One region of the Tatumella sp. UCD-D_suzukii genome, then DNA from elsewhere that is predicted to be linked to it. Evidence: predicted binding sites of a transcription regulator. Region 1 holds the regulator's gene; each other region holds the start of a gene.

The links. The regulator Fur, encoded in region 1, represses iron uptake genes when iron is present. The targets are predictions, from matches to a motif close to ATAATAATGAGAACNACTATCAA.
Region 2: the regulator Fur is predicted to act here: its motif matches at 5,301-5,323, upstream of fes (enterochelin esterase).
Region 3: the regulator Fur is predicted to act here: its motif matches at 4,835-4,857, upstream of efeU (iron uptake transporter permease EfeU).

Annotation. Positions count from the first base shown of each region.
Region 1 is NZ_JFJX01000029.1:2,240-12,647, reverse strand. It holds gene glnS (glutamine--tRNA ligase) at 1-337, shown strand, start outside; gene CG67_RS06405 (OprD family outer membrane porin) at 655-2,049, shown strand; partial or broken gene CG67_RS06400 (family 20 glycosylhydrolase) at 2,298-4,955, shown strand; gene CG67_RS06395 (SemiSWEET family sugar transporter) at 5,009-5,500, opposite strand; gene dalD (D-arabinitol 4-dehydrogenase) at 5,497-6,903, opposite strand; gene fur (ferric iron uptake transcriptional regulator) at 7,205-7,651, opposite strand; gene fldA (flavodoxin FldA) at 7,988-8,518, opposite strand; gene ybfE (LexA regulated protein) at 8,651-8,926, opposite strand; gene ybfF (esterase) at 9,086-9,853, opposite strand; gene seqA (replication initiation negative regulator SeqA) at 10,092-10,408, shown strand, end outside.
Region 2 is NZ_JFJX01000067.1:88,472-98,879, reverse strand. It holds gene yhbY (ribosome assembly RNA-binding protein YhbY) at 55-348, shown strand; gene greA (transcription elongation factor GreA) at 550-1,026, opposite strand; gene dacB (serine-type D-Ala-D-Ala carboxypeptidase) at 1,271-2,707, shown strand; gene CG67_RS15555 (TonB-dependent siderophore receptor) at 2,778-5,108, opposite strand; gene fes (enterochelin esterase) at 5,365-6,609, shown strand; gene CG67_RS15545 (MbtH family NRPS accessory protein) at 6,620-6,841, shown strand; gene CG67_RS15540 (enterobactin synthase subunit F) at 6,834-10,408, shown strand, end outside.
Region 3 is NZ_JFJX01000056.1:131,445-141,852, reverse strand. It holds gene CG67_RS12975 (zinc ribbon domain-containing protein) at 62-361, opposite strand; gene efeB (iron uptake transporter deferrochelatase/peroxidase subunit) at 727-1,992, opposite strand; gene efeO (iron uptake system protein EfeO) at 1,996-3,219, opposite strand; gene efeU (iron uptake transporter permease EfeU) at 3,268-4,806, opposite strand; gene nifJ (pyruvate:ferredoxin (flavodoxin) oxidoreductase) at 5,299-8,808, shown strand; gene CG67_RS12940 (DinI family protein) at 9,031-9,273, shown strand; gene CG67_RS12935 (SDR family oxidoreductase) at 9,438-10,178, shown strand; gene bla (class A beta-lactamase) at 10,352-10,408, shown strand, end outside.

The DNA.
Region 1 (10,408 bases):
GAGCAAAGATCCTGCTGACGGCCGTAAAGTGAAGGGCGTTATCCATTGGGTCTCGGTCAGTGCCGGTTTACCGGCGGAATTTCGCCTGTACGATCGTCTGTTCAGTGTGCCTAACCCGGGGGCTGAAGACGATTTCCTGTCGACAATTAACCCGGATTCACTGAATATCTGCCACGGTTATGTGGAACAGAGTCTGCAAAATGCAGAAGCCTCTTCACCGTATCAGTTCGAACGTGAAGGGTATTTCTGTGCTGACAGCGTTTATTCCGGACCGGAAAAGCTGGTTTTCAACCGTACCGTCGGGTTGCGTGATACCTGGGCCAAAGCCGGTGTCTGAGTCGTAAAAACGGAGAAAAACGCCACATCAGTGGCGTTTTTTTTTATAAAGAAAATGAGCATGCTTCCGGCATCGCTTTGCGTAATAATCTGTCATTCCCGCAAGTCTCCGCCATTCCTCCCCGGGATTTCTTTTTTGTGAAGCGAATCATAAAACACTGATCTGCTTCAGAAAATCATTGATAATTTTCGTCGCGAAAAATATGCTGCACTGACACCGGATAAATAATAATCCAAGAGAATATAAGATTATTTCTGCTGTTCCGGGGACTCATCAGATAATGAAACGTGCGTTATTATCAGGAAGGAAACCCTCCTATGGAAAAAGGATATCCGGGTAACAGGGCGGGCAGATTGTGCCTTTTGCTGTCCTGTAGCTTTATTTCACTCTCTCCGGAAAGTTATGCCAGCGGTTTTTTTGAAGACAGTCGATTGACCGGTGATATTTATTACTGGCAACGGGAGAGGGATCGTAAAGAAGCTGGTCAAAGTAATTACCAGACAAACCTCTCTCATGGTACCTGGAACGGGCATCTTGATTTTTCATCCGGCACAGTCGGCGGTCTTTTCAGCGCAGAAATTGCGGCATTTACCGCCATCGAGATGATGGAATCTTCCGGCAGTGCACACCCGAATGAAATCGCCTTTTCTGCATCTGACCGGGCTTATTCTGAAGCATGGGGCGGGGATAAAAGCGGTATCAGTCTGTATAAAGCCGCGGGCACCCTGAAATACGGTCCGTTAAACCTGCGTGCCGGGTATCTTCAGCCGCAGGGACAAACCTTACTGGCTCCGCACTGGAGTCTTCTTCCCGGTACTTACCGGGGGGCTGAGGTTCGCTATTCTCCGGAGAATACCGGCGGCGGAGACCTGAAATTATCCTACATGTGGGCGGACCGCTATAAAGCTCCCTGGCATCTGAAACTGGATCGCTTTTATAAAAACGACAGCCGTAGCCGCATCGCTTATCTGCATTCTTTGGGCGCGGAGTATGACTTCAGGAATGGTCTGGTCCTCGAAACCGCGGCGGGGCAGGCAAAAAACTACATCAATCAGTATCTGGCTAAAACCAGTTATACGGTCGATGTAGCGGGATCGCCGTTGACCGGGAGTTACCAGTTTTACGGAGCTCAAAATCAACATTCGCAGGAAGCGGCTAACCAGATGTATCAGGGAATGGCCTGGCTGCAAGCCGTTACCCTGGCGTATCGCTACGGACCGGTGAGCTGGCGACTGGAAGCGACACAGGTCAGCGCTCCGGGGCGGCAGGGTTATTTTTTACAGCGAATGACACCCACTTATGCGTCATCGAATGGCCGGATGGATATCTGGTGGGATAACCGTTCTGATTTTAATGCTCATGGCGAAAAAGCGGTGTTTATCAGCGGAATGTATGATTTAGCGCACCTGAAGTTACCCGGCTTTGCTGTCGGCGCCTCCTTCGTCTATGGCTGGGATGCCAGGCCGTCTTCAGTGAATGACTCGCCTGATCGCTGGTATCGTGCCGGCAATCGTCTGCGGGAGTCGGCGTGGAGCCTTGACGGAATTTATACCGTGCAGGAAGGTCGGGCGAAAGGCACGTTCTTCAAATTACATTTCACCCGTTATAACAATCATTCCGATATTCCTTCCGGGGCCGGAGGATACGCAAATATATTCCAGGATGAAAAAGACATTAAATTTCTCATGGGATTCCCTTTCTCGCTGAAATAAGGAAGGGGACAGAGAATAACGTCCCGCTGGCGCCATTTTTACTGCAACGCACTGATATTTGGTTTTTTTGCCAGTCGGTTCAGACAAACAGTTTTCATTCGTAACAGAAAAAGCCCGGCCGGATGATAAAAATTCTGTTTACACAGTAACGTCAGAAGAGAATGTCGCAGTAAAGAAGCGGAAGTATTCTGCCGGACATTGACCTGGCTTATCCGGTGTTATCAGTTAACGATTAAGGATAATAAGTTATGTTAACCCGTAGATGTTGGTTATCTGCAGTGATCAGTACGATGTTAATTTCAGCCTCTGCATGGGCGGATCAGCAGACGATTGATCAAATGAGCCATTTTGGCGTAAAGGTTGCAGTGGAAGATAATTTTGCTGCGCAGCACGGGGTCAATTGTGCGGCATCAGGCGGAGATTGGGGGTCCTGCTATCAGGCCACGATCACCCTGACGAATCCCGGTGCTGCATTACAAAGTCATGACTGGGCTATCTGGTTTTCTGGTATTCGTCAGGTACTCGCAACAGACAATGACCAGTTCAGAATTACCCATGTTGTCGGTGATTTACATAAAATTGAGCCGACAGAAACGTTCCGGGGGTTCCCTGCCGGAGGCTCTATCGTCTTACCGGTAATAAATGAATACTGGCAGTTATCGCTTTCGGATGTGTTGCCCCGCTGGTATGTCACCTCTTCACAGGGAACACCCAAAGTCATTGCGGCGACTGCCACCGAAAACCTGTCAGAAATAACGACATTACCCGCCAGCCAATGGAAGCGGACGCCGGATGATGCCAACATTTTAATGACGGCGGAAAATCGCTACCTGAAAAACCAGCTAACCTCGCCGGTACCGGCGGCAGAGTTACGTGGCCACATTCTTCCGACACCGCGTAGTGTTGAGATCACTGCGGGCAACGTCAGTCTGAAGCAGGGGATCGCTGCGGATCTGCGGGCTTTGCCGGCTGACAGCGCTAATGTGATCACCGAAGAATTCCGGGAAGCCGGGGTCAGAACCGATGGCAGTTATCCGGTGATCACTGCTATTGATCCCGCGGGGTTCAAAGAAGAGGGGGTTAAGGAAGGTGCTTACCGGCTGCAAATTAGTCAGGAGCGTGCTGAAATTATCGGCTACGATAGCCTTGGGGTATTTAACGGTTTGCAGTCACTGAAGCAACTGATACCCGCGACGGGAGAACCGCTGATCCCGGTCATGAACCTCAGTGATTCCCCCCGGTTTGCCAACCGCGCTATTTTTATCGATGTGGCCAGAAACTTTCATTCAAAGGCCGCTATCCTGCGTACCCTGCAACAGATGTCGCGGTATAAACTGAATATTCTGCATTTACACTTATCAGATGATGAAGGCTGGCGAATTGAGATCCCGGGGCTGCCTGAACTGACGTCTGTCGGGGCAAATCGTTGCCATGATGTCTCTGAAACACGCTGTCTGTTACCGCAACTGGGGTCCGGCCCCGATACTTCAACGACCGGAAGTGGTTACTTCAGCCGTGAGGACTATATTGAGATCCTCCGGTATGCTAATGCGCGGCAAATTACCGTTATCCCTGAAATTGATATGCCTGCTCATGCCCGTGCGGCTGTGATCTCCATGGAAGCGCGGTATAAAAAGCTGATGGCCGAAGGGAAAGTCAGCGAGGCTAACCAGTATCGCTTACAGGAAGACGGTGATGACTCTTCTGTGACGACCGTACAATATTATGATCGTACCAGTTTTATTAATCCCTGCCTGCCATCAGCGCAGCGGTTCGTCAGCAAAATCATGAATGAACTTATCGCAATGCACCGGGAAGCAGGGCAACCACTGGAAACCTGGCATTTCGGCGGTGACGAAGCAAAAAATATCTATCTGGGGCCGGGATATACCGATAAAAATCATCCGCAACCCGGTAAAGGTCAGCGTGATTTGAGCCTGCAGGATAAGCCCTGGGCGAAGTCTGCCAGTTGCCGTCAGCGGATCCAGCAGGGGGAGGTTGGTGACTTTACACATCTGCCTGGCTGGTTTGCACTCCAGGTCAGCCAGCTGGTGCAATCAGCGGGGCTGAAAAATATGCAGGCGTGGCAGGACTGACTGAAAGCCATCAGTTCAGCCAGTGAATTTGCAACAGGAACCGTGACTCTTAACTTCTGGGATCCACTGTATTGGGACGGCGTGAATTCGGCCGGTGAATGGGCAGAGAAGGGGTATCGGATCATTGTTTCTTCGCCGGATTATCTCTATCTCGATATGCCCTATGAAGTTGATCCGCAGGAGCCGGGATATTACTGGGCAACCCGTTTCAGCGATGAACAGAAAATCTTTACCTTTTCACCGGATAATCTGCCCATGAACGCAGAAACATCGACCGACCGTGACGGAAAAGTCTTTTCAGCCACAGGTCAGGGCAGGTGGCCGGGGGCTGCGGGGATGTCGGCCCAGGTATGGAGCGAAATCGTCAGAACCGACGAGCAAATGGAATACCGGCTATACCCGAGGTTGCTGGCCGTTGCAGAAAGAGCCTGGCACAAAGCTGACTGGGAACTGCCGTATCAGCCAGGGAAGACCTTTGAAAAAGGTAAAACCAGGCATGTTAATCAGCAACAACTGCAGGCAGACTGGAACCGCTTTGCGACACTTCTGGGGAGGTCTGTTTTACCGACGCTGGATACTGCAGGTATCAGCTACCGGATCCCGGTACCAGGGGCGCGTATCCGTAACGGGGTGCTGGAAGCAAATACCTCTCTGCCGGGCGTCAGAATTGAATATTCCACCGATGAGGGGCAACACTGGATGGATTATCAGGAGCAGCAACCGCCGGCAGTCACCGGTAAAATTCTGGTGAGGTCCCGCAGCTCTGACGGACTCCGTAGCGGAAGAGTGGTCAGTCTTCAGGCTGACTGATGACGGGCTGTCGCCACGTCCGCCTTTCAACGGAAGTGGCGACAGGAACCGGATTATTTCTTCAGTTTACTGAGGGGACTCATCGATACAGGATCCTGCAGTGAAACAGGATCCTGTTCCGGTAGCGGGGCTTCACCCGGAGTGTAAGGGCGCAGCCTGCGGATCCGCGGACGAAGGATCACACCCGGCATGGCGCGTAACTTACGGCGTAACTGATTTTTAGCCGGACGTTCGTGATAAAGCTTCAGAACAATGACCGAGAATGCCAGTAATGCGGTTAAGCCGTTGGCTGTCATCACGGGGACATCGCTGACGCGGAAGCCGTACCAGGTCCAGCAGGAAACGCCGAAAAACAGTGCAGACCACATCCCCAGCGATAGAGCTTTGGTATCCCGGTTACGGATAATATGCAGTACCTGCAGAAAAAACGAACCGGTGGTTACCCAGGCCGCGACGGTTCCCAGAGCGACAGGCCAGGGAGAAAGGAAATAGGTCGCCAGTAACGCCAGCATCGCGGTAACCACTACAATATAAACACTTTTCATGGCTTATCATCCCCCATTATCTTCAACTGTTGCTGCATATCGTCGATCGTACGGGTCAGGTCTGCGATGAATTTCGGCTCTCCGGCCAGAGACCCTAACAGCTTTTTCTGGCCCGCAAAGGCCGTAACCGGATCAACACTGGCAAAAATTGCTTTGAAATCGACACTACTACACGCTCTGTCCTGATAGTCAAAAGGCAGGGAGTGGTTCGCGACCTTCTGCATAAACAGGAAATATAACGCGACCAGACGTAGCGTTGCCTGCGGTGTTTTCCCCTGCTGATAGCGGGCTTTCAGGGTCGGAACAATAAACTCATGCAGTTTGGCAATACTGTCAGAAGATACCCTCTGACAGGTATCACGTACCCGTTCGTTACCGAAACGTTGCAGCACAGTCTGACAATAGCGGGTTAAATCAATCGGTGAGTCGCCCAGTGCCGGGATGACATCCTGACTGACATACTCAGTGATCCACTGACGAACTTCGGGTAACAGGCTCTGGTCAATATAGTCCTTACCGAGCAATCCTCCGGCCCAGGCAATACCGCTATGGCTTGCGTTCAGTACGCGGATTTTAGCTTCTTCGTAAGGGATAACATCATCTGCAAATTCCACACCTGCCTTTTCCAGCGCCGGACGTCCGGCAATGAAATCATCGCGCATCACCCATTGTGTGAATGACTCACAGCTGACAGGGGCATTGTCATCGTTGATCCCCTGTGCGCGCAGGCGTTGCAACAGTCCGTCATCTGAGGCGGGTGTGATACGGTCGACCATACCGTCCGGGGTACTGATATTCTGTTCAAGCCACCGGGCTAATGCGTCATCCTGACGGGCAGCAACAAATTCTGTTAACCCGCGACGGAAACTTTCTCCGTTACTGCGCAGGTTATCGCAACTGAGCAGCGTAACCGGACCTGCGTTATTCTCCCGCCGGGCAGTCAGGATCTTATAGAGAGCACCATACAGGGTAACCGTGTCTGCGGTACCGGCAAGATCACTTTGTATAGGTGCTGCATTCAGATCCAGATGGCCGTCATCAGTCAGAAAATAGCCACCTTCGGTGACGGTAAAAGAGATTATTCTGGTTTCAGGGCGGGAACCTTCACTGACGACTGCCTGTATTTGCGGGTCCCAGAGGATGACATTACGAATTGCTGAGAGCGTGTGGTAGGCAATATTGCCTTCAGGAGAGATAACTTCGAGTGTGTAACGCCCTTGCTGTCGGGCCAGATGTTTGAGTGTCTGCTGTGTGCTGCTGTTACGAATATTTGCCAGTGAAATAGACCAGAGGGTATCACCGCTTTCATGTAACTCATTCAGATACCAGCACTGATGAGCCCGATGAAAAGCACCTGCACCCAGATGCAGCCAGACCGATTGTTCAGTTCTTTTTGTAGTCAAATGCATTCCTTAATCTGTAACAGATAGTCATAATGTTACTGGTAACCTTAACATGAATATTCGGCAGATTAAAATTACAACAGCAGGGGAAATGACGTTAAGGGCAGGGAATGAGACAGCGGGGTGGTGTTTTTATATTTAAAATCAATTAATTACAATTATAAGAAATTGCTATCGTTATCTGATGACAATAAAAAACCGCGACAATGCCGCGGTTTTGAGCGGATGACCGGGAAGTCACCGGCGAAAGACACTCGCTTTTCCAGCCGGTTACAGGCTGCTATCAACATGACGAAAATGCTTATTTATCGTTATGTAAGGTGTCGTCTTCGCGGCAATCACCCGTAGTACAGTGACCATACAGGTAGAGACTGTGGTTGGTCAGCTTAATGCCAAAACGTTTAGCAATTTCACGCTGACGCTGTTCAATTGACTCATCGCTGAACTCAATAACCTTGCCACAATCCAGGCAAATCAGATGGTCATGGTGCTGCTGTTGGGTCAATTCAAAGACTGATTTACCGCCTTCGAAGTTATGACGCGTTACGATACCCGCATCATCAAACTGGTTCAGTACGCGATACACCGTGGCCAGACCAATTTCTTCGCCCATATCAATCAGGCGTTTGTACAAATCTTCCGCACTAACGTGATGGCATTCAGGTTCCTGAAGAACTTCCAGAATTTTCAGTCTCGGAAGCGTGACCTTCAGACCGGCCTTTTTCAGTGCGGAGTTATTGTCAGTCATGCAGTTATTGTCCTGTTACTTTTGAAAATGACTTTGGCAAAGCGCCATGAAGTTCGGTAATGACCTTATTTTTTTTGATTCATTATAGAACCGAAGTATCGAAATTGAAACTACAGGCCCGGGCCGGTTTTCCCTGAGGAAAGGTCGCGGAACACCGTGAAATGCAGGCCTGTCAGGGATAGTGACAATCTGATACAAAAAAGATATTCCCGGAAATCGCACGAAAGGAAAAATACAAGCGTCGACATCGGGAAATAGCTCAGAGCCCGCTGGTCATTTTAGCCGGCTCTGCAGATGCTGAAGTGAACACTACCACAACTGATACAAAAAACCCTACTAAGCGTTGAGGATTTCTTTCAGTTGCAGTTCATCGGAAATTTGCGCGACCCATTGGCTGACACGTTCGTTGGTCAGTTCAGGCTGGCGGTCTTCATCAATGGCCAGGCCCAGGAAGTGTTTATCATCGGCCAGCCCTTTGGAGGCTTCAAAATGATAACCCTCTGTCGGCCAGTGACCAACGATGACTGCACCTTTTGGCTCGATGATGTCCCGCAGTGTGCCTAATGCATCACAGAAGTATTCCGCATAGTCTTCCTGATCACCGCAGCCGAACAGGGCAACCAGTTTGCCGTTAAAGTCAATGTCTTCCAGAGTCGGGAAAAAATCGTCCCAGTCACACTGCGCTTCACCGTAGTACCAGGTCGGGATCCCCAGCAATAGAATATCGAAAGCGTCCAAATCTTCTTTGGTACTTTTAGCGATGTCGTGCACTTCAGCAACGTCTTTACCCAAGTGTTTTTGGATCATTTTTGCGATGTTTTCAGTGTTACCGGTATCGCTGCCAAAAAAGATGCCTACGATTGCCATGTGGGGTTAACCTCTTGAATCTTAAAATCAGATGAATGTAATTTCCGTACAGATGCGCGAATAATAGCAGACCTGAGATGTGGGCGGTACTTGTAAACGAGTCAGATTTATCCCTGAGTGCGCAACACAGATTTAACGCTTTTTCAGCTGCGCCAGGATGATTTGTTCGATGAGTTCGCTGCGACTCAACTGTTGTTCTGCCGCCAGTGAGTTCAGTGCATCGACCACATCACTGTTCATTTTAAGCTCTACCCGCTGTAATCCGCGCACTCTGTCCCGTTTTAGCTGGTTGCGTTTATTTATGCGTAACTGTTCGTCACGGGAAAGCAGACTGGTTTTAGGACGACCGGGTCTGCGTTCATTCGCGAATAAATCGAGCGTAGTACGATCCGTATTTTCTTTTGCCATGATTTTTGAAACTGAACACCTGCGATGTATCAGATACACGCAGCATAGTGATGAATGAATACGGTTATCATGCTAAAAGCACACGATAAAATTTTAGCGCGCAATCATACTCCAGTGAGATGACAGACGCCAATGTTAAAACGCGGCCAGCCCCTGATTTCAGGTGACGGACATAAAACGTCGCACAGCACTGATGACGGCATCAGGCTTTTCTGCATGCACCCAGTGACCCGCACCGGCAATAATATGGGCTTTTGCTGCCGGGAATTGAGCCAGAAGGGGCTCCCGATAGTGATTATCCAGATAAGAGGATAAGGCACCCCGAATAAAGAGGGCAGGGCCAGGCCAGGCAGGACACTCTTCCCAGCCGGAAATGGTCGTGTAATTATCCCAAAGTGCAGGAACATTGAATAACCACTCTCCCTGACGGAATGACTTCAGCAGGAAATTAATGACCATGTCATCCTGCAGCAAAGGACGCATTAGTTGCGCTGCAGCTTCCCGTTGGGTGATACCCGCTTCGCTGACGGCCTGCAGTGCTGCAAAAATAGCATCATGCCGACGGGTCTGATAATTGACGGGGGCGATATCAATAATTACCAGTCGCTTGACCCGTTCCGGTGCCAGGGCTGTCATCGCCATGGCTATTTTCCCGCCCATGGAATGGCCTATCACATTCACCTGATCCAGGTGATGGTTATCCAGCGTCTGCAGCATATCCTGCGCCATGACCGCATAGTCCATCCCGGCGGCTCGCGGAGAACGGCCATGGTTACGGACGTCCACCTGTAATACTGTCCTGTGCGGATGCAGGCTGCGGGCCAGCACACCAAGGTTATCCATACTGCCAAAAAGGCCATGGATCAGCAGAACAGGGGATGATTCTTCATCAATTTGTGCAGATTGCAGACGACTGTTTAAAATCATGGCAAAGTTCTTACGGTTGGACCCCGGGCTTGGGGTATCATGGTTTACTATTCAGGAAATCCGGCAGGTGATTTTAAGGCATATTCTGACTTTTACGTGAACGGTAATTCAGTTCTACCTGCTTGTCTCTGTTTAAATTTACAATCAACTGGTAATTTACCGGGGCAGAATATCAGATTATTTCCGGTATACTGCCATTATTCGGAATTTTACATTAGCCATAACAGTACGGAAAAAGATGAAAACGATTGAAGTAGACGATGAGCTTTATCGCTATATTGCCAGCCATACACGTCATATCGGCGAAAGTGCCTCCGATATTTTGCGCAGAATGCTTAAAGTTTCTGAGCAGGCAATCACTGATACCTCCGATAAAAAGGCTGACAGTAAGGAAACTTCGCTACTGGTCAGTGCGCGTGCTGAAACGCGCCCGCAGGATCGTGTTCGTACCGTGCGTGAGTTGTTATTGTCCGATGAATATGCGGAACAAAAGCGCGCCGTTAACCGCTTTATGATGGTGCTGTCGACGCTTTATAGTCTGGATCCCGGGGAGTT
Region 2 (10,408 bases), on a different contig from region 1:
CAGAGATGGCGGTACAATGACCTGTTTTCAATCCCTGAGTAAGTAAATAATACGATGAATCTGAGTACCAAACAAAAACAGCACCTCAAAGGTCTGGCACATCCCCTGAAACCCGTTGTCATGTTAGGTAACAACGGCCTGACTGAAGGTGTTCTGGCGGAAATCGAAAGTGCACTGGAACACCATGAGCTGATCAAGGTGAAAATTGCCGGCGAAGATCGCGAAACAAAAAACTTAATTGTTAGCGCAATCGTCCGTGAGACCAAAGCCTGTGAAGTTCAGGTTATCGGCAAAATACTGGTGCTGTATCGCCGTTCTAAAGAAAACAAAATTTCTCTGCCACGCTGATTCCGGCGCCAAAGAAATTGCCACGCTCCGGTGTGGGTGAAAAGGCCGCACCGCGGCCTTTTCTGTTCTTTACATTCCTGCAGAACAACTTATGTTACCACGCTCAAGGTCCCGGTGTCGCTTTAACGCTCAGATTTCACGGCAATGACTGCCCGGGATGTCTGTAGGGTTCACCGCAAGTAATTTAAGCGTAGCAAGAGATTACAGGTATTCCACCCGCAGGATCTCATATTCCACATCGCCGCCCGGCGTTTTGATAATGGCGACATCATCTGCCTGTTTTGCAATCAAACCACGTGCCATAGGTGAATTCACAGAAATCAGATTTTGCTTAAAATCAGCTTCATCATCACCCACGATGCGGTAAGTCGACTCTTCATCGGTCGCGGTGTTATAAACCGTCACAGTTGAACCAAAAATAACCCGTCCTGTGGCTGGCATTTTAGTCACATCAATGATCTGTGCGTTTGATAATTTCGCTTCGATTTCCTGAATACGCCCTTCACAAAAACCCTGCTCTTCACGAGCTGCATGATATTCGGCATTCTCTTTTAAATCCCCGTGTTCACGGGCTTCCGCGATTGAGGCAATGATCCGCGGACGTTTAACTGTTTTTAATTCTTCCAGTTCTATACGCAGTTTCTCAGCCCCACGCAGCGTCATAGGAACCTGACTCATCTTAAACTCCTCGTTATCTTATGTGTAGAAGTGTCATCCTGACTGATGACTGCAGAAAACAACGTTCTGCAACGCGTTAATTTCAGAATAAAACAACCCTGTCCGGGGCAATATTCACCACAGACAAGGATCAATTTTTCATTTTGATACGTATTTTACCCCGGAGTTCCCTATGGGTCATCGTTTACTTTGCCCTATAAGGGGACGTAGTATTGCGACTTCCTCCGTTACTTAGCCCGAGATTATGCGATTTTTACGACTTATATCAGGATTGACTCTCGCTTTTACTCTGCAGGCCCAGGCAGCTATTCCTGTAGAGCAATATACACAATATCTGCCGACCGGGGCCAGTCTGGCATTTCTGGCAGAAAAAGTCGGCTCGCAGGAACCTTTGGTCAACTATCATGGTGAGCAAATGGCGCTGCCGGCCAGTACCATGAAAATTTTCACGGCGCTGAGCGCTTTGCTGGAGCTGGGCAAAGATTTCAGATTCCGTACCACGTTTGAAACCTCCGGGAAAATCAGTAACGGAACATTACAAGGGGATCTGGTCGCCCGGTTTGCCGGCGACCCGAGCTTTACCCGCCAGGATCTGCGGGCCATGGTCAGCAGCCTCAAAAAACAGGGTATTACCCATATTGATGGCAACCTGGTGATCGATACTTCTGTGTTCGCCAGCCATGATGCGGCGCCGGGCTGGCCCTGGAATGACCTGACACAATGTTTTGATGCCCCACCGGGGGCTGCAATTATCGATAAAAACTGTTTCTCAGTGGCGCTGTATAGCGCTGATACGCCGGGGAAAAATGCGTATATCCGTATCGCGTCTTATTATCCTGCGCATATGTTCAGTGAAGTACGGACGATTGCCCCTGACTCCGGTGAAGGGCAATATTGCGAGCTGGATGTCGTGCCGGGCGAACTGAACCGCTACACCCTGACCGGCTGTCTGCGTAAACGGGCAGACCCGTTACCGTTAGCGTTTGCCGTACAGAACGGGGCGGCCTGGGCAGGAGAGATCCTGCGTGATGAATTACGTCAGGCGGATATCGACTATACCGGCCATCTTCTGCGCCGCACGCAGCCGACGCCTCCGGCGACGCTGCTGGCCAGCCATGACTCGGCACCTCTGCATGATTTGCTGCACCATATGCTGAAGGTGTCCGATAACATGTATGCGGATACCATTTTCCGGACGATCGGCCACTACTATTTCAATGTCCCGGGAACCTACCGTGCCGGTTCAGATGCGGTCAGACGTATTCTGCGGGAAAAAGCGGGTATTGATTTAGGCAATACCGTTCAGATGGACGGGTCAGGGTTATCACGTCATGACCTGGTTTCTCCGGCAACGATGATGCAGGCCCTGCAATATATCGGTAAAAATGACAGCACTCTGGACTTTATCAGTATGCTGCCGTTGTCCGGCCATGACGGCACACTGCAGTATCGTGGCGGACTGCATGAAGCCGGTGTTGACGGTAAGCTGTCTGCGAAAACCGGTTCACTGCAAGGGGTTTATAACCTGGCCGGATTCCTGACCACGGCCAGCGGTACCCGGATTGCCTTTGTGCAGTACCTTTCCGGTTACGCAGTACCGCCTCAGGACCAGCGAACCCGCCGTGCCCCGCTGGTACGGTTTGAAAGTCGTCTGTATCGCGATTTATATCAGCAATACTAACGGGCAAAGAAAAAGCCGCTTTCAGTCATGAAAGCGGCTTTTTTATGGGTGATGCATTATCAGAACAGGATCAGAAGTGAGTATTCAGACTCATATAGAAGGTTCTGCCTGATTCATTGTACGTGTTGGCACCTGCACCGTAGATAGTGATCGGATCGACCACGCCCGTAGAGGTGATAGTGCCGGTCGACTGGGCATTTCCTTCACGGAAGTGGCGTTTATCAAAGATATTTTCGATGCCGGCGGTCAGACTGACATTTTTCGTCGCATCCCAGGTCGCGCTGGCACCAATAATGCTGTACGGACTGACTTCGCGGGTATCCGGATAACTCACCACATTACCGCGGTAATCAAGCCGTTTAGGTTTCTGACGACCATACCAGGTCAGGGTTGTCGCTAAAGACAGGTCTTCGCGCGCCTGCCAGGTCAGACCGGAGTTCAGCGTAAACTGCGGGATAACAGATAAGCGATCACCGGTGGTTTTGTTTTTGCTCTGCAACATCCAGGTCATATTATTATTCCAGCTAAGTGTGTCAGTCACCGGAATATTCAATGTGCCTTCCAATCCTTCCACCAGCGCTTTCGGGACGTTTTGCCATTGGTAGATATAGGTTCCGGTACTGCTGGTTCCGATAGAATGTGTACCCGCCTCAATCTTGTTGCGATAGTCATTACGGAACCAGGTGATACCCGCCTGCAAACCGGCATCATCTTTGTACTCCAGCCCCACTTCTTTATTGACGCTGGTTTCGGCTTTCAGGTTATCGTTACCCATCAGATAACATCCGGGTCCCGAACCGGCATATCCATTACATCCCTGCCCGTTACTGTAGAGAATATAACTCCGGTTCGTCTGATACAGATTCGGCGCTTTATAAGCCCGGGCAATCCCCATTTTCAGGGTGACATTATCTGTCAGGTTCTGCGACAGGTTCAGGGACGGACTCCAGTTAGTCCCTGAAATGGAATGATGATCAAAACGCAATGCCGGGGTCAGCACAGTACTGTCGGTAATATCCATATTATCTTCAGCGAACAGCGAGAAAATATCGGCGCTGGAGTAAGGGTTACGGGTACCGGTAGTCACGCCGTCAATAGCCCCCCCGGTACGGTCCCCTGTCAGTGCCTGACTGGTGGAAATACCGTCTTTCATTTTTTGCTGGTTCCATTCCGTTCCCAGCGTCAGGTTCTGGTTAACCAGCGCGGTAAACGGAATGCTGACTTCGCTGTGCAGCAGAACATCACTTAAATCGATATCCGAGAAGCCGGCATTGGTATTAAAAATACCTTCCGTACCGCCGGCCAGCCCTTCGGTGATCCTGGAGTTACGGGTTCTTTCGTACTGGGCATAAGTGTTGGTGCTGATACCGTTATCCCAGACCCCTGTCCATGTCAGCGCATAGTTCTGACGGTAAATACGGTTAGTTTCTTTACCGTACATAGACTTCACGTAGGCCGAGGTATTGGTATTCTGCGTATCGCCGGCATAGAGGTTACCCTGACGGCTGGTGCCAGCTTCAAATTCAAGGTGCTGATTATGGGCAAATTCCCAGTTCAGTTTGCCGTGCAATTCTTTATCAATAACCCCTTCGCGTCCTGCCGGGTAGCTACCTGCATAGGAACCACTGCGGGGAGTGGTATGGTCTTCATTGATATCATAAGCATCTGCCTGCGTCTTATCCAGGTTGCCCCAGAGACTGAATGTCAGGCTGTCAGATACCGGCCCCATCAGGCTGAAGTTAGTCCGTTTGGTGGAACCTTCAGACTTGTGCTGCGGGGCATTCAGATAGGTATCCCAGGAACCGTGCCACTGATTGGTCGCTTGTTTGGTAATGATATTGACCACCCCTCCCATCGCACCATTACCGTAACGGGCAGCCGCAGGGCCACGGATGACTTCGATACGTTCGATCATTTCCGGCGGTACCCAGCCGGTGTCACCGCGGGTATCACGCTCGCCCCGCCAGCCAAAGCGGACAGAATTGCGACTGGACACCGGTTTACCATCGATCAGGATCAGGGTATTTTCCGGCCCCATACCACGAATATCGATCTGCCGGTTATTTCCGCGCTGACCACTGGTGGAGTTTCCGGTCAGGTTGACGCCCGGCATGGTGCGGATGATTTCTGACACATCACGGGCTGGCGGATGTTTACGGATTTCATCCGCAGTAATGGTCGACACACCGGGTGCCTGTAGATTTTGTAGTCTGGCGGTCACAAGAAGCGTGCCACTCCCGGCCTGCGTCTTACTGTCTTGCGCCTGAGTTGTCACTTGCTGCTGGCTGGCCGACGTCCCTGTCACAGCCGCGGTCTCTGCCGCCATCACCTGAAAAGAAAAAAAGGCGCTGACGCCCAGCTCAAGACAAATCGCAGTTGAAAGTCGGGATAATTTTTTCATTATGGGGATCCTGGTCCTCTGCCATGGGGAATGTGATGGCGAGGAACCGCTTATTTAGCCACTATTTTAAAAAGTTTTAGCTGCAGTCCGCGACGGACAACTGCTTATGCTCTGTGCGCCTGAAAAAGGTTCAAAGGCAACGAACAGTTGCTTAAGTGCGACAACGGCAGGCGGTGAAACAGACTATTGCAAATGGAAATAGTTATCAATAGTATTATCAATACTATTACCCTTTATTGATCTGAACACGGTGCCGATGGTGACCCCTGAATGGCTTATCTCTCCCGGAACTGACTTCTGGTGGCAACAACAGCAACAACGAGGATTACCCTTGATCGAGCGGTTGGAAAACGCGCTCTGCCGGGTCACCTTCCTCTGGCGTGACCCGCAGGGTAGCGAAAAAACGTCAGCCTTCCGGCATGTCTGGATTAATATCACCGGTATTACGGATCATCATCAGCCGGCCCCCCCCCGCTCCTTACAGCGGATCACCGGCAGCGATGTCTGGTACTGGCAGACCGAACTCCCGGCCGACTGGCGCGGCAGCTATTGCCTGATCCCGGATACGTCTGCCGAATCGCCGGAGAGGTTAACCGACCTTGATCAGCGCAAGGATTGGTGGCGCGAAAAGTTTGCCATCGCCGGTCATGACCCGCTGAACCCGCTACGCCCCTGGCAGGGTGGACGGGGCATGTCAGTCTCTCCGCTGCATATGCCGGAGGCACCCTGCCAGGCCGACTGGGCTCCGCTGGATCAGGGGCACGCCTTACCCCTGAACATCCGCCGGTTACAGTGGCACAGTCAGCGACTGAATAATCAACGCACTGTCTGGCTCTGCGAGACAGGCCGGCCTGAAGCCCCGAACCGCCCCCTGGTATTGCTGCTCGACGGACAGTTCTGGGCTGAACAGATGCCGGTGGCAGCCCCCCTGCAGTCCCTGACAGATCGGCAAAAACTACCACCTGCCATCTACGTCATGATAGATACCATCGATCGTCAGCACCGCAGTCATGAGCTGCCCTGTAATGAAGATTTCTGGTTAGCGGTGCAGCAGGAACTTTTGCCGCTGATTTCCCGGCAGACCGGCTGGCAGCACGACGCCGCCCGCACTCTGGTTGCCGGAGAGAGTTTCGGTGGCCTTGCCGCGGTCTATGCCACGCTAAACTGGCCGGACGTTTTCGGCAATGCTATCAGCCTGTCCGGGTCGTTCTGGTGGCCTCAGCACGGAGGCACCCGGGGTGTTCTGACCCGCGAACTGGACGAAGGCCATTTCTCCTCTCATCCACGAAAAATCTATCTTGAGGCGGGCCGCCGTGAACCGGTGGTTTGGCAGGCCGGTGATGAACTTTTCCGGGCATTACAACGCCGGAATATCGAGGCAACCCTGACGCAGATTGAGGGCGGGCACGATGCGCTATGCTGGCGCGGAGGGCTGCTGAGCGGGTTACAGGCGTTGCTCGGCCCCGGTGAGTCATCCCCCTTCCCTGAAAGCGACGAATAAGGAGCCTGACGTGGATCATCTGCATCCTTTTGACCAGCCAGAGGCAACGGCCTGTGTTTTAAAAAACCACCAGCAACAGTACAGCGTGTGGCCTGACCGGATGGAAATCCCGGCCGGCTGGGAACAGGTCGCGGGCCCGGACACACTGGAACAGTGCCTGCTCTGGCTGGAAAAGAACGGGGATACGCTTCGTCCCGCGTCATTTACCGCCCGGGAAAATCATCATGACTGAGAAACAAAATACGTTACCGCTGGTAGCCGCTCAGCCGGGGATCTGGCTGGCTGATCAGCTGTCCCCCCACCGCAATGCCTACGCTGTTGCCCACCTGATAGATATTCCCGGCGAACTTTCTCAGCCGGTGCTCAGTGCGGCCATTATCAGCGCTATGGCCAGCGCCGATACTCTCCGGATGCGGTATAAAGAGCAGGACGGCGAAGCGGTACAAATTCCTGGTCCGCTCCCGGCTATCGTCCCGGAATATTATGATTTACGGCAGGAAACAAACCCCCGGGCCGTCGCTGAAGACTACATTCGCCGGGATCTCGATAGCGATCTGCGTATCACCTCCGGAAAACCTCTGTACCGGCATCTGTTATTACAGATTGGCGATACGCACTGGCTCTGGTACCAGCGTTATCACCATATCGCCGTGGATGGATTCAGTTTTGCCGCACTGACCCGGCATATCGCCGGGCTGTATACCGCAAGGATGCAGAAAACGCCGGAAACATCATCACCTTTTATTCCGTTCTCTGCCGTCGTCGACGAATACCTGCAGTATCAGGATTCTCCCGCATGGCAACGCGACAGCCGCTACTGGCAGGAAAAGCTGGCCACACTTCCGTCTCCGGTGACGTTATCGGAACAGACTCTCTCTGGGCAGGTCCCGGGCATCCGACTGATACGTCAGCAACAGGTGCTGCCCGCTGCCGGATTACAACCGCTCAGTGAACAATTTACCGCTCACGGGTTAACACTGACCGATGGCGCTATCGCTCTGGTATCTCTGTGGCTGGCCCGACTGACAGGACAACAACCGTTCAGCGCCGGGTTTATCTTTATGCGCCGTCTTGGCTCAGCAGCCCTGTGTGCCACCGGACCGGTCATTAACGTCTTACCGATGGCGGTCGATTATGATCCGGAACTGACTCTGCCGGCGCTGGCATCCCGCCTTGCCGCGGAAATCAAAAAAAATCGCCGGCACCAGCGTTTCAACGCTGAGCAAATTATGCGGGATGCCGGTCTGAATGCAGATCATCACCCCCTGTACGGACCGGTGATCAACGTCAAAATGTTTGACTACCGTCTGGATTTTGACGGCGTGACCGCAGAAACAGAGCATCTGGCATCGGGGCCGGTGCGTGATCTTGAAATTGCGCTGTATCCCGGCGAAGACGGGGACCTGACCATCGAACTGCTGGCTAACGCCGAACGTTATACGCCGCAACAACTGGCAGGCTATCTGCAACGTCTGCCTCTGCTGGCGGCCCGTTTCGGGGAAAGGCCCGGACTGAAGTGCGGCGATGCCGGACTTCTGACGGAGGATGAAGCCCGTCAGATCCGTGATCTCAACCGGACACAGGTCCCGTTAGTGCCGGAAACGTTGTACAGCCTGCTTCGCCGGCAGGCCGAACGTACACCGGAAGCCGTGGCGCTGGCAGATATTCATCACACACTGACCTACCATGAGATGCACCGGCAGGTACTCGCTCTGGCACAACAACTGAACGATGCCGGAGTCAGGCGCGGGGATATTGTTGCGGTGGCTTTGCCCCGCTCCGTTTTCCTTTCGCTGGCATTGCAGGCGATCGTCTGCGTCGGTGCCGTCTGGCTGCCTCTGGATACCGGTTATCCGGATGAACGTTTGCAGTTTATGCTGGAGGATGCCGCACCGGCCTTGCTGATCACCGGAAGTGCTCTGGCTGAGCGATTCCGGAAACTCAGCACCGTCCCGGCCTGCTACTATCAGTCGTTACTTCCGGAACCGTCACCGGATATCACGTTTGAGCCACCGGCCCCGCAGGATGGTGCGTATCTGATCTATACCTCAGGGTCGACCGGTCGGCCGAAAGGAGTGCTGGTCGGACACCAGGCCATTGTTAACCGCTTGCTGTGGATGCAGGACAGTTATCCGCTCACGGCTCAGGATGTGGTCTTACAGAAAACACCGGCCAGCTTTGATGTCTCGGTGTGGGAGTTTTTCTGGCCACTGATCACCGGGGCCCGCCTGATGATGGCCCCTCCGGAGGCCCATCGTGAGCCGGATATTCTGCTGCAACTGATGCTTGATTATCGTATCACCACGCTGCATTTTGTTCCGTCGATGTTATCGGCCTTTATCACCACACTCTGTGCTGAAAGTGCACGTCGCCTGGGAAACCAGTTACAACGGGTATTTTGCAGCGGTGAGGCCCTGCCGACTGCACTGGCACGTCAGTGGGAGTCTGTCTGCGGTGCCCCTCTGCATAATCTCTATGGACCGACCGAAGCCGCGGTGGATGTCAGCAGTTATCCGGCCTTCGGGCCGGAGTTAGCCGCGGTCACCGGTAACAGCGTACCGATTGGTTATCCGGTCTGGAACACCGGTTTACATGTGCTCGACAACCGTTTCAGATCGCTCCCTGCCGGTGTGGCCGGGGAGCTTTGGCTCAGTGGAGTGCAACTGGCGAAAGGCTATCTGGGTCGCCCGGGGCTGACCGCCTCCCGCTTTGTGGCACTGCCCGGTGGCGAGGGTGAACGGATGTACCGGACCGGAGATGTAGTACGTCGTCTGGCCAGCGGCGCCATTGAATACCTGGGCCGTAATGACGATCAGCTGAAAATTCGTGGCCAGCGCATTGAACTGACAGAAATAGACCACCAGCTACTGCAACTGCCGGGCATTGATCAGGCGGTGACGCTGGCAAGAACCCTGGGTCCACAGAGCGAAGGATGGGAAGACTCACGTCAGCTGATCGCCTATGTGATAAGCCCGGCGCCGGTGAACAGCGGGCAGATACTGACAGCTCTGCAAGCCTGCCTGCCACCGCCCATGGTGCCGGTCGCCATTATGCAGGTCGATGCCTTCCCGCTGAGTCCTAACGGAAAGCTGGATCGTAAAGCCCTGCCTCTGCCTTCTGTACAATGCGATACGGTCCGGCGCGCCCCTGCCCCCGGGCTGGAAAGCCAGCTGGCGGCAGAGTTTGCTGCACTGCTGAACTGTGACTCTGTCTCTGCCGGCGATGATTTCTTTGCGCTGGGCGGCCATTCCCTGCTGGCGATGCGCCTTGCTGCCCGGCTGCGTCGGGTACTGCAACGTCAGGTCACGGTCGGTCAGATTATGGTGGCTCCGAGCGTGGAAAAACTGGCTGCACTGATCAGTGAGCCCGCAGAGGATCCTGCCCGCCGTGCCGGTTATGAACCTTTGCTGCCGCTGCGTCTGAGTAGCGGCCCGACCTTATTTTGCTTCCATCCGGCCTCCGGCTTTGCCTGGCAGTTCAGTGTACTGCGCAGGTATCTGGACCCGCGCTGGTCAGTCATCGGTGTTCAGTCCCCGTCTGCCGGCGGTATTCTCAACCGGAGCCGGGACATTAATGAACTCTGCGATGACCATCTGCAGCGACTGCGTGAGCATCAGCCCCACGGCCCCTACTACCTTACCGGCTACTCTCTCGGGGGAACGCTGGCACAGGGGATCGCGGCACGCCTGGAAGCCGCCGGCGAAGACGTGGCATTCCTCGGGTTACTTGATACCTGGCCGCCGGAAACTCAGCGCTGGGATCAGCGACAGGGTGAAAATCTGCCGGACCCGGCCGTGCT
Region 3 (10,408 bases), on a different contig from region 1:
TGATATTCTCCGCTGCAGGCATGGAAAAACCCCCGGCGACACTCTTCACAGGAGATGTTTTTTACTTTTTAACAGTCCGGGAAAAATGTATCCGCCGAGAGAACAGTTTTTGGCTCAGCTTATAGAAGAATAACCATCCGATAACTGTCAAAGGTAAGCCAATGAACCACATAACAAAGGTCGAATGGGTACGTAACGCATTAAGGATCCACGATGTTGCAAGAAGCGGCAGGATAAAACCGGCTAACATAAATAAACCCGGCGTACCGTACCTGATTTCTGCCTGACATCCCCTGCAAACATTAGCGCCATGCGGGATCTCACTTTTGCAATGCGGGCAGATCATCATTTCAGTATTCATAAATTCTCCTTAACATTTAGTGTTAAGTTTATTTCTTATTTAACTCAACTGCCATAAAAATACTAAAATCCGGTTCTTATCCTGTCAGAGACAGCTAGCCGCTGATGTGCCCTGTCTGTTCCTCATCAGCCTTCCGCGGGCTGGAGATTAACCTGTCTGACAGCATTGCCTCCCTCTGATTTACGGAGCCGGTTTTCCTGAAAGCGAGGGAATATAAATTGAGTACCCGTCCACGCAGACAACATGGCGATGTCACTTCATCCCGGAGAAAAACGGAACCGAGGGTCTCATCCCTGAGACCCTGAAGAACCGCGCTACGCATGCCTGTCACCGGCCGGATTGCAGAGACGGTCAGACGGGGTAACTTAGCTGAAGAGTTGTGAACCGATATATTCACCTTCACGGGGTGCCGGAGGGACAAAAAAGATACCGGAGCCGATATGTGAGATATATTCATTCAACGCATCGGCCGCACCGAGCCGTGTCTGTAACTTTTCAAAGCTGGCCGGGTCTTTTTGATAACTGATAAACAGCAGCCCGGCATCCAGCATGCCCAGTTGATTGATGCCGTCGGTGTAGTTATAGGAGCGACGCAGGATGCGGATCCCCTGATTGTTCTCGTGTGCCGCCAGACTGACATGTGAGGTTACCGGGATCACCGGCGCACCGTCACTGTCCTTTTTGTGAAAGTCAGGCGTATCAAATTCCTTTTCACCACTCAGCGGCGCGCCGGAGACCTTATGACGGCCAAAAACGGCATTCTGATCACTGACACGATCCGTGTCCCAGTTTTCAATATGCATTTTTATTTTACGTACCACCTGATAGGTCCCCTGCTGCTGCCAGGCGGGTCCGCCGTCGTTGATCCAGACAAATTTGTTAAAATCAGTCTGTTCGGTCAGGTTACGGGTACCATCTTTGAAGCCAAACAGGTTACGGGGAGTACTCTGGTTTTTGCCTGCTGATGCACGGCCAAACCCCAGTACCGACCAGCGTGTTTCGGCTGCCCCCGTGGCTTTAGCTATCCGGGCCAGGTTGCGAATGGCGTGATAAGCCACCTGAGGATCATCCGCACAGGCCTGCAATGAGAGATCACCTCCGGTAAACGCCGGTTGCAGATTATCACTCGGTAACTGAACCAGTTCGCGCATCAAAGCCGGCTTTTTCTCTGCCAGTCCGTAGGTTTCCGTGAAAATACCCGGCCCCAGCCCTACGGTAACAGTCAGTGACGCCGGGCCCAGATCCAGGGCTTCACCGGTATCCATTCCGATACCGCTGTTCCGGAGCGGCTCTACCTGACCAATGATTTCCCCGGCCATCATCTGCGCGATAGCCGCTGACCAGCGGGCCAGCAGGATTTGCAGGTCCCGCGGGTTCTGACTGGTCATATCGAACGTCATATACATCACATGACGCTGAGGCGGAGTGGTGACTCCCGCCTGTCCGCCCTGGCCATAAAATGCATGTTGCCGGGAAAGATCAACCTGGTCGTCAGGTTCGGCTTTCGCAACCGCTGCATTGTGTGCCGCTGCCATGCCTGGCATGGCCAGCGCACCCGCCACCGCCCCTTTTAACAGATGACGGCGGGAGACACTGGTCTTGTCACGCTCCGTATTCTGTTTATCTTTCATCACTCACGCGCCTCCGGCTGTGGCCACTTTCTCTGCAATTTTAGACAGCGGTTCCTGCAATGCCTGTACAGCTTTACTCAGTCTGGCCGCATCTGCAGCCTTCACTTCCGCAGTATAGTAACGGTAGCCACCGGCAATTTTACCATCACGGTAGCTGTCCAGCAGTTTGTTCACGTTAGCGAATTGCGCTTCCACCCGACGGGTCAGATCAGGGTCGATTTTATTCAGTCCCGGTTTCAGAAATTCAAACGCCTGTTGTGCACCTTCAACGTTACCGGCGAAGTCCACCAGATCAATGTGACTGAAGGCTTCTTCTTCACCACTGATTTTGTTGCTCTGAACTTCTTCCAGCAGATCGGCTGCACCGTTAGCCAGATCTTCCGGCTTATAGGTCAGCCCTTTGGTCAGGCCATCCAGCCGGGTGACGTTCTGCTGCAGTTCTGCCGCCAGTTTTTTGGTGTTATCGGTGATTTTACCCTCGCCGAACAGATCACGTTCAATGGCGTGGAAACCGTGCCAGCCCACCTTAGGATCCTGGTTAGAAGCGCGCATATCGATCAGATAATCGAGGTTACCGGCGTTATCCGTGGCTTTAAAGCCTGGCAGGACAAAACCACTGACATCCGATTCAATACGTTCATAGAACGGGCGCGCTTTGGCATACTGTGCTTTCGCTTTTTCCAGATCACCGGCATCAATGTCGGCTTTCAGCTGATTAACGGCCACAACCATGGCATCCACCACACCGTTCACGTAGGTCGCATAGCCATCTGTTCCCTGCTTCAGCAGGTCAGCGGTGCTGCCGGTAGCTTTCGCCGCACTTTTACCGGTGACGGTAAAGTTGATCAGTTCCTGCTTCGCCCCAGGGCAATAAATCTGATATTTACCGCCATCCAGCGTCAGGGTGAATTTACCGGCCGGCAGGCCCGGAGCCAGGTTCTCTTTTTCACCGAGGATACGGTTATCACTCAGCAGCTCAATTTCAGTAATGGCGGTCGCCGTCTTGTTAACCACCGTAAACGTGACCGGGCCTGCTTTGGCAAGGGTATGGTCGACCACACAGGTTCCGCCTTCCGCACCGGTTAACGTGATATTGACCTGCGATACACCTTTAGCGACCGGAGCCACAGTACCCGTTGCCGTGGCTTCCAGCGACACCAGCAACAGTGCTGACACAACAGCCGATGCCAGAACTGACTTTTTCTTTTTAAACATGGAGTTGATCATAAAAGGCCCTTTACTTATGTTCAGATAATGAAGGATGGCCGGAATGCGCTATTTCATCGGTCTTGCGTGCATCCGCAAGACGGCGCATGCCAGAACAAATGTAATAACCGCCATCAGTACCAGCATGATCGGTAGCTCGATAGCCAGGAACAGATGATGCTGGTAAGCCTGTGCTGCTTTTTGCAGCGCATTGTCCACCTCGCTTTGCCAGCTCTCCGCCAGTTGCCAGTGACATCCCGTCTGCGGCATCGCTGCGCGCACCGAAAACGTCCGCGGAGATAATAAACCGCCGCCGGAAAGCGTCATCAGAGTGGTTTCCCGCGCGACGGCACGGTAGAGCGCATGACTGGCGGTTTCAGCTTCCAGAGTGCAGTTGACACTCCAGCTGGCGTGATACGGACCAGGATGTTGTACCGGGCTCAGCCCGACAGGAATACGGTTGCCGGACAGCGCCAGCACCTGATCCAGCGTCAGGGTGGCCGGCAGACCCGTGACCGGCGGCTGACTACTGAGGGTCCACTGCTGTAATGTGACCCCCTGCTGCACTGTCATATGCTGCTGATCCGCGGCGAGGGTATAGGTTACGGGTACCTGTTGCCCCGCATTAACCTCCAAACGGTACCCCCCTGCCGGTTGAGGCTGCAGTGTTACCGTCCCCCCTTCCTGCAAGGGTGCGGTGGCAGGCAACCGGATGCTGCTGCCGGGTGTACGCCAGTGCAGAACGGCGGCGGCAACCAGCAGTACGACTGTAGTGACAAAGAGCAACTTACTGAGCCGCTTTGCCCCGGGACGCAGATGACGTGGCCAGAAAACCAGAACCCCCGTCAGCACGATGTAAATCCCCCAGCCGCAGACCTCGAGCAGTCGCGGATCGGTCGGAATACCGAGCACTCCGGTGATTAATGCCGAGCGGACAGATCCCGGCGGGATCAGCGGACTAAGGTTAACGACACGCTGCTGACCGATATTCAGCCAGCCGGCTTCATGGCCACTGCGCAACGCACTGATAATCAGCCCTGCCGCGACCAGGATCAGAAACAACCCGGTATAACGGAAGAAGCGGCCAAGATTAAGCCTGACACCACCGATATAAATGCCCCAGCCAATCGCAACCGCGAGGATCAGCCCCAGTACCGCACCGGTCGCCGCCAGGGATGCTGACTGTGCGACCGAGAAGGTCGCCAGCAGGAAAACACTGGTTTCGAACCCTTCTTTAAGCACCGCCAGAAAAGCCATACCGGCGAGTGCCAGTGCACTGGATTGACGGATAGCGTCGGCGGCTTCACTTTCCAGCTGACGTTTAATCTCATGGGCGTGGTTATTCATCCACATCACCATGCCGGTGACAAAAAAGACAGCCACCAGGCCGATCACGGCTTCCATGGCTTCCTGACTGGCCTGCGGCAGAGCACGCTCTGTCAGGCTGAGGCCGACACCCACCAGCAAGGAGAGGGCAATAGCCAACAGTACGCCGATCCACATGGCGTACAGGCTTTTACCGTTTTTACGTAAGAATGCGGCAATGATGCCGACGATTAAGGCTGCTTCCAGCCCTTCGCGTAATGCTATGACAAGAGTGGCTAACACCAGAGATACCCTGCCCGAACGGAATTAAATGCTAATAGTAATTACTATCATTCTCATACTTAAGTATGAGTAAGTAAACATGAATTAATGATTATTTATGTAAATTTTTATAATCAGGTCTCACCCGGCAGCGACATAATGATGAGCAGAAAAAGAACCTATGGATTTCGTCTTCCATTCCCGGCGGAGACTGCCTGGTGATCAGGCCCCGTGCCACAGGCAATGGCGGCCGGGGGCGGGTTGCTGAATGCTGAGCCTTATTGCCCCCCCTGAAGACACCCTGATTGACTTTCCCAGGGAAAGTTATGACACGGGTGACAGTGAAAGACTCCCGCATCCCGTTGCGGAATAAGTCGTTCTCTGTCGCTACGTAAAAATCATTCTTTTAATACGATCGCACCCATGTCCACAGAGATAGCACTATTTAAAACACGGCTGAATAACAGCGGGATACCATCCTGAAAAAATACATTACATATTTTCAGGTGAGCAATGATTACTACAGACGGTAACAGCGCGGTCGCGGCAGTCGCGTTTAAATGCAGTGAAATTATTGGTATTTACCCGATCACCCCAAGTTCTGCGATGGCGGAGCAGGCAGATGCCTGGTCCGGCAACGGTAAACGTAATCTCTGGGGAGATATTCCGCGGGTGGTGGAGATGCAATCCGAAGCCGGAGCCATCGGCACCGTCCATGGCGCATTACAGACCGGCGGGCTGGCGACATCCTTTACGTCCTCTCAGGGATTATTACTGATGATCCCCACCCTGTATAAACTGGGCGGTCAGCTGATGCCTTTTGTATTGCATGTCGCGGCCAGAACGGTGGCCACGCATGCGCTCTCCATCTTTGGTGACCATTCAGATGTCATGGCGGTCAGGCAAACCGGTTGCGCTATGCTGTGTGCCGGCAGTGTGCAGGAAGCACAGGATTTTGCCATTATCTCGCATGCCGCAACGCTGAAGAGCCGGGTGCCGTTTATCCACTTTTTCGACGGCTTCCGGACGTCTCATGAGCTGAACAAGATCATCCCGCTGAGCGATGAAACGCTGAAGCTTCTGCTGCCGCAACAGGCGATAGATGAACATCGGGCCAGAGGCCTCAGCCCTGAGCGGCCGGTGATCCGCGGGACATCCGCCAACCCGGACACCTTCTTTCAGTCCCGTGAAGCCACCAACCCCTGGTATGACGCCGTCTGCGGGCATGTGGAAGAAACCATGCAGCAGTTTGCCTCACTTACCGGCCGCCACTACGCGCCCTTCGATTATTATGGTCATCCGCAGGCGGAACGGGTCATCATCATCATGGGCTCGGCAGGCGGTACCTGTGAAGAGGTCACCGACCTGTTACTGAGCCGGGGAGAGAAGGTCGGTGTGCTGAAAGTCCGCTTATATCGTCCCTTCTCTGCCGCACATCTGCTGGCAAAACTGCCTCAGAGTGTGCGCACGATTGCCGTGCTGGACAGGACGAAAGAGCCGGGTGCACCGGCAGAGCCTCTTTGTCTGGATGTTATCAGCGCGCTGGCAGATGCGGTCAGCCGTGGTGAACGCCAGGCACTGCCCCGCATTTCCGGAGGCCGCTATGGACTGTCCTCTAAAGAATTTGACCCGGAATGCGTACTGGCTATCTTCAGTGAACTGGAAAAAGAGTCCCCGAAACCCCGTTTTACCGTCGGCATTTATGATGATGTCACCCGTCTTTCACTGCCATTACCTGAAAAACGTCCGCCTTCGCTGGCGCAGATGGAAGCGCTATTCTACGGGCTGGGCAGTGACGGTAGTGTCTCTGCCACCAAAAATAATATCCGAATTATCGGCGAAAATACTGACAGTTATGCCCAGGGGTATTTTGTTTATGACTCCAAAAAAGCCGGCGGGCTGACCGTTTCTCATTTACGGGTCAGTGAGCATCCTATCCGTTCAGCGTATCTGATCCGTCAGGCCGGTTTTGTCGGCTGCCATCAGCCCCAGTTTCTGGATAAATATCCGATGGCGGAGCACCTCAGCCCCGGCGGGATCTTTCTTTTGAACACACCGCATCCCCCGGAAAGCGTCTGGCAGACCCTGCCCCGGGAAGTTCAGAGTGTGCTGAACGAAAGACAGGCCAGGTTCTTTACCATTAATGCAGCGAAAATAGCCCGGCAGTGCGGGCTGGGGGCGCGTATTAATACGGTCATGCAGATGGCATTTTTCAGTCTGACCCGGGTTATCCCGCAGGAACAGGCCAGCCAGGCTCTGGAAGCGGCACTTGAACGCAGTTATCGCAGCAAAGGACAGGAACTGGTCGAAAAAAACTGGCAGGCACTCGCTCTGGCGCGGGGCTCGTTGCATGAAATTCCGTTGCAGCCGGTCTCTGACGCAAGCAGGCCACGTCCGCCGGTGGTCTCTGATGCCGCGCCGGACTTTGTCAAAACCGTGACTGCCGCCATGCTTGCCGGTATGGGTGATAAACTGCCGGTTTCCGCCCTGCCCCCCGACGGTACCTGGCCTTCCGGCACAACGCAGTGGGAAAAACGGAACATTGCCAGCGACATTCCCATCTGGAAGCCAGACCTCTGTACTCAGTGTAATCACTGCGTCGCTGCCTGCCCTCATGCGGCGATCAGGGCCAAAGTGGTCGCACCGGAAGCGCTGGATGAGGCCCCGGTCTCCCTGCAATCACTGGATGTTAAGTCCCGGGATATGCGTGGCCGGAAATATATTCTGCAGGTGGCCCCGGAGGACTGCACCGGCTGTAATCTCTGCGTGGAGGTGTGTCCGGCTAAAGATCGCCAGCAACCGGAGATTAAAGCCATCAATATGCGCTCGCACCTTGAACATGCTGAAGAAGAAAAAACAAACTTTGATTTCTTCCTGCAACTGCCGGAAATGCAGAGCCAGCAACTGGAGCGGATTGATATACGCACATCACAGTTACTGACGCCGTTGATGGAATATTCCGGAGCCTGTTCCGGGTGTGGCGAAACCCCTTATATCAAGTTGTTAACGCAATTGTGGGGCGATCGGCTATTGATTGCCAACGCAACCGGCTGCTCATCGATTTACGGCGGTAACCTGCCTTCCACTCCCTATACAACAGACCGTCACGGACGCGGGCCGGCCTGGGCTAACTCGTTGTTTGAGGATAACGCAGAATTTGGTCTGGGATTCAGACTGACGACCGATCACCGTAAAAACCGGGTGTTACGGTTACTCGACCAGTGCCGTGAGTTGATCCCGGAGACATTATTTGCCGCACTGCAGCAACCGGCGGAAACAGAACAACGGCGCGAGCAGATAACCGCACTGCAGGCAGCACTCAACGGGGTGCAGGATCCGCTGGCAGCAGAACTGCAACGGGATGCGGATGCACTGGTGGATAAGTCTGTCTGGCTTATCGGCGGAGATGGCTGGGCCTATGATATCGGTTATGGCGGGCTGGACCATGTGCTCAGCATGGATGAGAACGTCAACGTGCTGGTACTGGATACGCAGTGTTATTCCAATACCGGCGGGCAGGCGTCAAAAGCGACACCGCTGGGTGCGGTGACGAAGTTCGGAGAGCACGGCAAGCGTAAGGCCCGCAAGGATCTCGGGGTCAATATTATGATGTACGGACATGTGTATGTGGCTCAGATTTCGCTGGGAGCCCAGCTTAATCAGACAGTCAAAGCCCTACAGGAAGCAGAGGCCTATCCGGGACCGTCTCTGGTTATCGCTTACAGTCCCTGCGAGGAGCACGGCTATGATTTGGCACTGAGCCATGACCAGATGCGTCAGCTGACAGCCACCGGCTTCTGGCCCCTGTACCGCTTCGACCCGCGTCGCAGTGAAAGCGGTAAGCCGCCACTGAGCCTGGACTCACGTCCTCCGTCAGATGCACTGGCAGAAACGCTGGGCCATGAGCAGCGGTTCCGGCGCCTCAATCAGCAGCAGCCGGAAGTCGCTGAACAGCTCTGGAAAGACGCGGCAGAAGATTTACAAAGACGTTATGATTTTCTGGCAACACTTGCTGAGAAATAGCGCCGGACTGCTATTGTCTAAGACGGCTTCCGGTCACCGAAGCCGTCGCGGAAACCCCACGCATATCAGCGACGTCCGCCGCTGATATGCCAAAGCCGGCCTTCCGTGCCGGCGCTATCCCCGGAGCAGCCTTATTTCCGCCCGCACGGATAAAAAAGCTGCTATCGCTGCCATTTCCTGCTAAATTACTGGTTATATAACCAGTCATCGGGTGTAGTGATCATGTTTGTGGAATTAGTATACGATAAGCGCAATGTCGAAGGTTTAGAGAACGCGAAAGAGATTATTCTGGAAGAACTGACCCGCCGGGTTCATAAAATTTTTCCGGAGGCCAGCGTGCGGGTCAAGCCGATGCAGGCAAATGGCCTCAACAGTGATGCCAGCAAAAGTGATCGTGAAAAGCTGAACCGTATGCTGGAAGAGATGTTCGAAGAATCTGATATGTGGCTGGTCAGCGACTATTAGTCGCCCCCGCCTGCCATCAGAGGAGGTTTTCTTCATCCCCTGCCACGATCTCCCGCTTTCCGGCGGGCTGGTAGTTATGCCGCCCGCCCTGTTCTGTGTACAACGATATCAATGAAATCATCCGCAAGGGTGATACTGAGAAACCAACGGTAACAGGCTGAATAATGAGACGATTTGAAGGAAAACGCATACTGATCACGGGGGGGACCAATGGCATGGGATTAGCGGGTGCCTTGCGTATAGTGAAAGAAGGCGGTCAGGTCGCGATTACCGGACTTCATCAGCAACGTTTACAACAGGCTAAGAAAATCCTCCCGGACACATCACTGATACTCAAAAATGATGCCGGATGCGAAGCTGATAGTTCAGCGCTTAGAGATTCGATTCTTCAATGGGGAATGCTTGACGGACTATGGCTGAATGCCGGATTTGCAGAAATTGGCTCTCCTGAGTCAGTTACCGCAGAGACATTTAACCGTATGATGAATACCAACGTGCGGGGGCCGATGTTACAACTCTCAGCCTTATCAGGCTCCCTGAATACTCATAGTTCAGTTCTGGTGACCTCATCGTCTTCTGTTTACGAAGGTGCAGCCATGACGAGTTTGTACGCTGCCACTAAAGGCGCGGTAATCGCTATGGTTAAAAGCTGGGCCTCCGCGCTTGCAGAGCGCCAGATCAGAGCCAATACGTTAGTCCCTGGTCCAATCGAAACCAACTTCAGACACTTTTTACCTGAAGAATCGCGTCAGAATTTTGAAAGTTCAGTGGTCAGCCAGGTCCCCCTGGGCCGGATTGGCACTGCAGAAGAAGCTGCCGCCGTTGCGTTGTTTCTTCTCTCTGACGATTCATCCTTCGTGACAGGAAGTCAGTACGCCGTGGACGGAGGGTTAATTCATTACTAATGAAGACTCCCGGAGTAAGGCTTATGTCTCTCACCTAAGTCTCCGTTCCACGCTCCGTAAAAACGTCCTGACCGGGGGCAACCTGAATGTCAGAGAGTGAATTAAACAGAAGATCATACCGGCGGGAGGTCATTTTTCTTCGCCGATCTCACCTGAACCAACGCTGAGAAAATATGCCCCTGAAATACATTTATCTGCCCCTGTCTCTGTTAATAACCGCCTTTTGTCTG